DNA from 4 places in the Paucibacter hankyongi genome. Region 2 is predicted to be linked to each of the others. Evidence: predicted binding sites of a transcription regulator. Region 2 holds the regulator's gene; each other region holds the start of a gene.
The links. The regulator sigma-54, encoded in region 2, starts transcription at its own class of promoters, with help from an activator protein. The targets are predictions, from matches to a motif close to TGGCANGNAANCTGCTTT.

Region 1 (2,200 bases), on a different contig from region 2:
GTCACCGATCTTGCCGGTCCGCGCGGCAGCTTCAATGGCCTCAATGACCTGTTCCACCACCGCATCATCGACGGCCGCTTCGATCTTCACCTTGGGCAGAAAGTCCACCACGTATTCGGCGCCACGGTACAGCTCGGTGTGGCCCTTTTGGCGGCCAAAGCCCTTCACCTCGGTGACGGTCAGGCCCTGCACACCGATGGCGCTCAAGGCCTCGCGGACCTCATCCAGCTTGAAGGGTTTGATGATGGCGGTGATCAGTTTCATTGCATCTATCTCCTGTAACTCGGTTCTTGATTTAGAAGGTCTTCTTGACCGACACCACAAAGCCGTCTTTGCCCAGATTCTTCAAGCCGGGGCCGCCGACATAGGCCTTGGTGTCGGTGCCGACGATGGCGGCGCCAAAGGTGAAGCCGGCGTAGTCCTTGTTCAGGGTCAGCGAATAATCGGTGTAGCTGCCGGCGCTGTTGTTCTTGACCTTTTGGTAGCCGACATGCGGGACCAGCGTGAAGCCAGCGCCGACGTCGAAACTGGCCGTCACATCCAGATAGCCGCTGCCCTTGCTGTCGGCGGTGCCGAACAGATTGGTGACGCTGTGCGAGTACTTGGCCGTCAGCGGGCCGAAGCTCAGCGCGGTGTAGAGCTCGGTGGTGTTGGCGCTAGGGCTCAGATCATTGCTGGGATAGATGTAGGTCAGCGCACCGACGTCCAGCGTCAGGCCGCTGGCGATCTCCGTCTTGTAGCCGCCATAGACGTCGATTTCGACCGAAGCGCCGCCGTTGTAAGGCGCGTCCTTGATCCATTTGATGGTCGAAGCCCAGGTGCCGATGTAGAAGCCGCTCTCGAACGCGTAATCAGCACCACCTTGCAGCGCCGGGTCCAGGCGGGACTGCGAGATGCCGCGATAACGGTACTCATTGACCAGGCTGATATTGAAGGACAAAGGGCTCGCGGCAGGTGCAGCGGCCGCCTCTTCGGCGTGCGCCGTCCCGACGGGCAGTGCAGCGAGGGTCACAAGAGCAAAACAAGCAGCAAGAGTCGACTTCATCACGAGGTTCCTGTCTATTGAATGGAGAGGGAGGCGGAAGGAGAGTTTCAAAAGGACTTGTCTCTACCTCAGCAGCTTTCGTGCCAACTCGCTCAAATCGAATTCAGCCCCACACCACGGCAAGGCGGACGGTTTTGAGCGGCTGCCGGGCAGTTACCGCACCAAACTGGGCCATCCAACCGACTCGGCGACCCGAGCCTGCGCACCGTTTCTGTGCAGTCACCGCTGCAGCCCCTTGAAGTGCACAATCAGGGCACAGTGCGGCCCGCGACGGTGCGGCCGCGTGGAGCCAAGAAGCGGCGCACAAGATGTCTCTGGCAATCGTTCACAGCCGAGCCCTGGACGGATTGGCCGCAGCGCCGGTCAGCGTTGAGGTGCACCTGGCCAACGGACTCCCCTCTTTCACGCTGGTGGGCTTGGCCGACACCGAGGTCAAAGAGTCGCGCGAACGCGTGCGCGCCGCGCTGCAAAACAGCGGCCTGAGCTTTCCGCACAATAAAAGAATCACGGTGAATCTGGCCCCGGCCGAGTTGCCCAAGGAAGGTGGGCGTTTTGACCTGCCGATTGCGCTGGGCCTGCTGGCCGCCAGCGAGCAGATCGATGCCAGCCGGCTCGACGGCTTCGAGTGCGCCGGCGAGTTGTCACTCGGCGGCGAGTTGCGCCCCATCCGCGGGGCCTTGGCCATGAGTTTGGCGCTGCGGCGCGAGCAGTCGCGGCGCGCGCTGATCCTGCCCGAGGCCAGTGCGGCCGAGGCCGCCTTGGTGGACGGCGTACAAGTTTGGCGCGCACCCCACCTGCTCGACTTGGTGGCCGCCCTGACACCTGGCAGCGAGCAAACCTTGCAAGCGGCCCGGCCCCTGCCCCGCGGCGAGCCGCCCAGCCCCGCCGACCTGCGCGATGTGAAAGGCCAGGCCGGTGCCAAACGGGTGTTGGAAATCGCGGCAGCCGGCGCTCACAGTCTCTTGCTCGTGGGCCCCCCCGGCACCGGCAAGTCCATGCTGGCGCAAAGGCTGAGTGGCTTGCTGCCGCCGCTGAACGAAGAGGAGGCCCTGGAGTCGGCCGCGCTGTTGAGTTTGGCCGGGCAATTCGAGCCGGCTCGCTGGGGCCAACGTGTCACGCGCAGCCCGCACCACAGCGCCTCCAGCGTGGCGCTGG
Region 2 (2,200 bases):
AGGCCCGCTTGAAGCTGCGCAGCAATTGAAACCGGCTCAGGCCGGCCAAGTCCGCCAGTTCGGCCAGGCTCGGCGTGAGGTCGGATTGATCGGCCAGACGTGCGCGCACCTGCTCCATGGCAGCAAATCCCAGCGTCTTGACTTCGCGCGGCGTTTGATTCGCATAAGAGGCCAAGAGCGCTGCCAGCAGCTCTTGCAGCTCGGTTTCGCTGACGAGGCTGTTTTGTTCATGCTCCGCTGCAGCTAATGCTTCGAACACACGCGCAAAGCGCTGGGCCAGCTGCGGGTCTGACAAGACCGGCCGGCTCAGCTCCAGCCGCTGCGCCGCGGGCACGCCCAGATCCTGCGCCAGCTGCTGCATCAGCGCGGGCTCCAGATAAAGCATGCGCCATTGCCGTGCTTGGCCGCCGAGTGCTTCGCCGTCATGCACCTCGGCGGGGTTGACCGTGATCAGATCGCCAGCGGTGGCGTGAACCTGACCGCGGCCGCTGGCGCTGCGTTGCGCGCCGGCATCGATCAGGCCGATGCCATAGCCGTCATGCCAATGCCTGGGGTAACTGCGTGCGCTGACGGTGTGGGTGGCGTACAGGCCAGCCAGGGTGGCGGGAAGAATCCGTACCCGCTCCATGACGCTGCGGCTCAGCTGACCCGGCGCATGGTGGTGGTGCCGATCTTCATGCCTTCGCGGTACTTGGCCACGGTGCGGCGCGCGACCTGGATGCCTTGTTCTTCCAGCATGCCGGCGATGGCGCTGTCGGACAGCGGTTTGGCCGGGTTCTCCGCATCGATGAACTGCTTGATCAGCGCCCGCACCGCGGTGCTGGAGGCTTCGCCGCCGGCCTCGGTGCTCAGGCCCGAGCCAAAGAAATACTTCAGCTCGAAAGTGCCGAACAGCGTGTCCATGTACTTGGCGGTGGTGACGCGCGAGATGGTTGATTCATGCAGGCCCAACTCATCGGCAATCTCGCGCAGGACCAGTGGCTTCATCGCCAAGGCACCATGGGTGAAGAAGGCTTTTTGCCGCTCCACAATGGCTTGCGAGACCCGCAAAATGGTGTCGAAGCGCTGCTGAATGTTCTTGATGAACCAGCGCGCTTCTTGCAGCTGGCCACCGAGCGCGCTGTTGGTGATGCCGCCGCGCGTTTGGCGCAGGGCATTGGCGTACATCTCGTTGATGCGCAGCTTGGGCGCCACCTCGGGGTTGATGATGACGCGCAGCTCGCGGCCGACCTTGCGCACGATCACATCCGGAATCACTGCCGCCGCCATGCCGCGTGCAAAAGCCCGGCCCGGCTTGGGCTCCAGCGAGACGATCAAGGCCTGCGCTTCGCGCAGCAAGGCCTCATCGGCGCCGGTCAGTGCCATCAGTTTTTTGTGATCGCGCCGCGCCAGCAGTTCCAGATGGCGCTTGCAGATCATGATGGCGATCATCTGCGCTTGGCTGCGCGGCAGGGCGCGCAACTGCAATTCCAGGCATTCGGCCAGGTCCTTGGCACCGACACCGCTGGGCGTCATGTGCTGCAACCACTTCAGCGCGATGCGCAACTGGGCCAGCAGTTCTTCGTGCTCTTCCGGGTCATCGGCCGCGTCGGTCAAGGAGGCGGCGATGTCTTCCAGCGTATCTTCCAGATAACCGTCTTCGTTGAGCGATTCGATCAGCACATGCAGGGCCATGCGATCGGCGTCTGACAAGCTCATGCCGGCCATTTGCTGCACCAGATGCTCTTGCAAGCTGATCTCGCCGCTGGACTGGTCTTGGCGCTCGCCGTCTTCATCGCCGCCGCTGCTGCTATTGGCGGGCTGTTCGCGGATGCCGTCGAAGTCGTCACGCTCGGTGCCGTTCTCCCAGTCTTCGCGCTCGGTGCTGCCGAAGTCTTCGGCCTGAATCTCGGCCGGGCCTTCGCTGCCGCCGCCTACTTCTAGGTCGGCGCCGCTGTCTTCGGCGGCGGTGGCTTCACTGATGCTGCCGCGCATCTCGGCCAACTCGGGCGCGGCCACGCTGTAGTCCTCTTCGGTCTCCAGCAGCGGGTTCTGCGCCAGCATCTGGTCCACTTCCTGGTTCAGTTCCAGGGTCGACAACTGCAAGAGCCGGATTGACTGCTGCAATTGCGGCGTCAATGAAAGATGCTGGCTCAGCCGAACCTGTAGTGAGGGCTTCATCGTCTTTTGCCCCGCTACATGCGGAAGTTTTCGCCGAGGT
Region 3 (2,200 bases), on a different contig from region 2:
GTGTTGGGGTACTTCTTGACGAACTCGCCGCTGCTGGCCAAGACCTTCTCGGGATGGTCCTTCCAGATGTCCTGGGTGGTGACCGCGGTGACGCCGATGCCATCGACGATGGCGCGGTGGTTCCAGGGCTCGCCGACGCAGTAGCCGTCCATATTGCCGACCCGCATATTGGCCACCATCTGTGGCGGCGGCACGGTGATGACCTTGGCGTCTTTGATCGGGTTGATGCCATGCGCCGCCATCCAATAGTTCAGCCACATCGCGTGGGTGCCGGTGGGGAAGGTTTGCGCAAAGGTGTACTCGCGCTTGTCCGTGGCCATCAGCTTGGCCAAGGAGGCGCCGTCCACCGCACCCTTTTCGGCCAACTTCTTGGACAGGGTGATGGCCTGGCCGTTGTTGTTCAGGGTCATCAACACGGCCATGTCTTTTTTCGGCCCGGCTATGCCCAGATGCACGCCATAGATCAGGCCGTAGAGCGAATGCGCCATGTCCAGCTCGCCATTGACCAGCTTGTCGCGCACGCCGGCCCAGGAGGCTTCTTTGGTGGGCACGATCTTGACGCCGTACTTTTTGTCGAAGCCCAGCACCGAGGCCATCACCACCGAGGCGCAGTCGGTCAGCGGGATGAAGCCGATGCGCACTTCTTCTTTCTCTGGCTTGTCGGAGCCCGCGGCCCAAGCGCCACCGGGCAGGCTGGCGGCCAGACCTGCGGCCGCACCGGCCAGCAATTTGCGACGTTCCGCGCTCATCAACACTCCTTTGGATTGCAGGGGCTTGCTCATCAACATCTCCAGTCAGAAAACAAAAACGGCGCCTCGACCGGCTGCCGCTTCACAAAGGAAAGCTGCAGCTGTGGTCGGACGCCGTTGTCCGTCGAACGATTTACTGATGTGGCCCACGCCGTTGCGGGCCTCAAGGTCTTATTAGCAGTAAGCGTGCCAGGTCTTTTTGCCCTTCATTGCCATGCTCATGCACGTTTTGCAGGCCCAAGTGCCAGAAACTTGCGCCACTTTGGTGCGACGCAGCATGTTGCCGTGCATGGCTTGGCGAGCGCGCCCACGCACTCAGCTCGAACGAAGCAAGGCCTGCGCCTCAATGATGCGGTCCGCCACCTCGATCAGCGGCACGCCACGGTCCATGGCCAAGCGCCGCATGCGCTTGTAGGCGGCGTCTTCGTCCAGGCCCATTTCGCTCATCAAGATGCCCTTGGCGCGCTCGATCTGTTTGCGGCCGCTCAGCTGCGCCTGCGCCTTGCTCAGCTCCTGTCGCAGGGCTAGGTCTTGCTCAAATCGTGCAATCGCCACCTGCAGCACCGAGGCCAAGCGCTCGGGCTGCAAACCGGCCACCACATAGGCGCTGACGCCGGCCTTCAAGGCCCGCCGCATCGGGTCATGGCTGCCATCTTCGGCGAACACGACCACCGGGTGCGGCAGCTGGGCCGACAAGGCGGCCAGGTTTTCCAGCGTATCGCGCGTCGGCGATTCGCTGTCCACAATCACCACATCGGGCTTCAAACGCAGCACACAGTCGTGGATCAAGGTGGCCTGCTCGATGACGCCCACCACATCGCAACCCTGCCGCGCCAGCTCCTGTTGAATCAGCTGCACCCGGTGCGCGCCATCATCAATCAGCAGCACGCGCAGGCCAGGCTGAGGCTCAGGGTTTGAAGACGAAGGGATTGGGCTTTGCATGATGACTCAATGGATAGTGCCCATCACGCAAAGATCATGCCCGCACCGCCTCCTGCCCGTCAAAAATGGGGTCAGAGTCAGTTTTCCAACGCGAAGACCGACGCTCTTGCCTTGGCCGCAGCCCATTTCAAATAGATTTGACGTTTACGTAAACGTCAATCAAGCCCTAGAATCGCCGAAGTTTTGCTGCTACAAAAGGCGGCCCCGTCCGTGGGCTGCCGCTGGAGACCTTTGATGACCGACCTGTCCGCCGAATCCAAAGCCCTGGCCAATTACCGCCCGACGAACAAGGTGCGCTTCGTCACCGCCGCCAGCCTGTTCGACGGCCACGACGCCGCCATCAACATCATGCGTCGCATCCTGCAAGGCATGGGCGCCGAGGTCATCCACCTGGGCCACAACCGCTCGGTTGACGAGGTGGTGACCGCCGCGCTGCAAGAAGACGCGCAAGGTATCGCCATCAGCTCTTACCAGGGCGGCCATGTCGAGTACTTCAAATACATGGTCGA
Region 4 (2,200 bases), on a different contig from region 2:
GTCCAGGCTGTGGCAGACGGTCGGCACCAATGCGTCTTCTTCCGGCGGCAGGTGGTACAGATCCTTGGTGGCGGCTTCGCCCGGATGGATCTTGTTTTCCACGCCGTCCAGACCGGCCATCAGCAGCGCTGCGAAGCACAGGTATGGGTTGGCCGATGGATCGGGGAAGCGTGCCTCAACACGGCGACCCTTGGGGTTAGCCACGTAAGGAATGCGGATCGATGCCGAGCGGTTCTTGGCCGAGTAAGCCAGCTTCACCGGGGCTTCGTAGCCAGGCACCAGACGCTTGTACGAGTTGGTACCGGGGTTGGTGATGGCGTTCAGCGCGCGGGCGTGCTTGATGATGCCGCCGATGTAGTACAGGGCGAAATCGCTCAGGCCAGCATAGCCGTCGCCGGCGAACAGGTTCTTGCCATCCTTCCAAACCGACTGGTGCACGTGCATGCCGGAGCCGTTGTCGCCAACGATGGGCTTGGGCATGAAGGTCGCGGTCTTGCCGTAGGCATGAGCGACGTTTTGCACCACGTACTTTTGCAGCTGGGTCCAGTCAGCGCGCTGCACCAGCGAGCTGAAACGGGTGCCGATTTCCATTTGGCCGGCGTTGGCCACTTCATGGTGATGCACTTCAACCGGGATGCCCAGCTGTTCCAAGATCAGGCACATTTCCGAGCGCATGTCTTGGCCGCTGTCGACCGGAGGCACGGGGAAGTAGCCGCCCTTGACGGTCGGGCGATAGCCGGAATTGCCGTGCTCGTATTCCTTGCCGGTGTTCCAAGCGGCTTCTTCAGATTCGATCTTGAAGAAGGAGCCGGACATGTCATTGCCCCAGCGGATCGAGTCGAAGATGAAGAATTCTGGCTCCGGACCGAAGTAGGCGGTGTCGCCCAGGCCGGAGGACTTCAGATAGGCTTCAGCGCGCTTGGCCAGCGAGCGCGGATCGCGCTCATAGGCCTTGCCGTCGGCCGGGTCGACCACGTCGCAAGACAGGATCAGCGTCGGCTCTTCAAAGAAGGGGTCGATGTTGGCGGTGTTCGGATCGGGCATCAACAGCATGTCCGAGGCTTCGATGCCCTTCCAGCCGGCGATCGAGGAGCCGTCAAAAGCGTGGCCCGACACGAACTTGTCTTCGTCGAAGTGCGAGACGGGCACGGTCACGTGCTGCTCTTTGCCACGGGTATCGGTGAAACGGAAGTCAACAAACTTGACTTCGTTCTCTTTCACCATCTTGATCACGTCTGCGACGGTCTTGGCCATCAAAAACTCCTAGCGGGAAAAACTTTTGGGGACTCGAATGAATTCGGCACGCGCTGCAACTCTAGGCGCCGCACTCCAGAACAAGCACTTTGTGTGCCAACTTAAGACCAGATCTCGGGCCTCTGTTCAAAAACTGCACCAAAGCTGCGCTGCACCGCCCTCATCCAAGCAGGCGGGCGAATTATGGCGCTGCACGGCGGCATAAAACAGCACTCAAATCACAGTTTTGAACACGAGCTCGCCCGACTTGGTGCAAAGCGTCGCGCGCTACCGCACCAATTCGGTGCTTATTGTTGCACCAAACTGGATCACGCCCGTTTTCAGTGCAAGGTAGGCGGCATCGAGTTGACCCGCCTCGCCCTTGACGCCCAATTCAATGTGGCGACCCCACTGCGGATGATCCACACTGGGCAGGCTGAAGACCTTGATGCCAGGGAAGTCGGCTTCCACCGCCACCATCAAGGGCGTCAGGCTGGACTCCATGGTGCTCTGCACAATCATCGAGCGCTCTTGCACGCCCAGGACGCGGTGCAGATCCGCATGACGATGATCCAAGATCCAGGCCATCATCGGGTGCGCCATCACCGGGAAGCCGGGCATGAAGTACACCGTACCGACCGAGAATCCGGGAATCTTGTTGAAGGGATTGGGCACGATCTCGGCGCCCAGCGGGAACACGCCCATCTCGAACCGTCGCAAGGTGTCGGGGTCCTCGGCCTCGACCTGCTTGCCCTGCTCGGCCGCCATCTGCTGGATGCGTTCCCAGATCAATTCCTTGGCCTGCGGATGCAAAGCCAGCTCTCGGCCCAGCGCAGCCGCGGCGGCTTGGCGGGTATGGTCATCAGGCGTGGCGCCAATGCCACCGCAACACAGCACCAGATCACCACTGGCAAAGGCCTGACGCAGTTGCGCCGTGATGTGCGCACGGTCATCGCCCAGGTACTGC

Region 1: a site for sigma-54 is predicted at 1,114-1,131, ahead of WG899_RS05580 (TorF family putative porin). Genes of this name have one in related genera too.
Region 3: a site for sigma-54 is predicted at 924-941, ahead of WG899_RS00280 (CmpA/NrtA family ABC transporter substrate-binding protein). Genes of this name have one in related genera too.
Region 4: a site for sigma-54 is predicted at 1,336-1,353, ahead of glnA (type I glutamate--ammonia ligase). Genes of this name have one in related genera too.

The regions. Positions count from the first base shown of each region.
Region 1 is NZ_JBBHJX010000002.1:467,498-469,697, reverse strand. Features, by position in the region: gene glnK (P-II family nitrogen regulator) at 1-264, opposite strand, end outside; gene WG899_RS05580 (TorF family putative porin) at 296-1,045, opposite strand; gene WG899_RS05575 (YifB family Mg chelatase-like AAA ATPase) at 1,354-2,200, shown strand, end outside.
Region 2 is NZ_JBBHJX010000005.1:15,328-17,527, forward strand. Features, by position in the region: gene WG899_RS09730 (AraC family transcriptional regulator) at 1-628, opposite strand, end outside; gene WG899_RS09735 (RNA polymerase factor sigma-54) at 640-2,160, opposite strand; gene lptB (LPS export ABC transporter ATP-binding protein) at 2,175-2,200, opposite strand, start outside.
Region 3 is NZ_JBBHJX010000001.1:67,074-69,273, forward strand. Features, by position in the region: gene WG899_RS00280 (CmpA/NrtA family ABC transporter substrate-binding protein) at 1-782, opposite strand, end outside; gene WG899_RS00285 (ANTAR domain-containing response regulator) at 1,065-1,691, opposite strand; gene icmF (fused isobutyryl-CoA mutase/GTPase IcmF) at 1,926-2,200, shown strand, end outside.
Region 4 is NZ_JBBHJX010000004.1:113,390-115,589, forward strand. Features, by position in the region: gene glnA (type I glutamate--ammonia ligase) at 1-1,254, opposite strand, end outside; gene WG899_RS08770 (competence/damage-inducible protein A) at 1,522-2,200, opposite strand, start outside.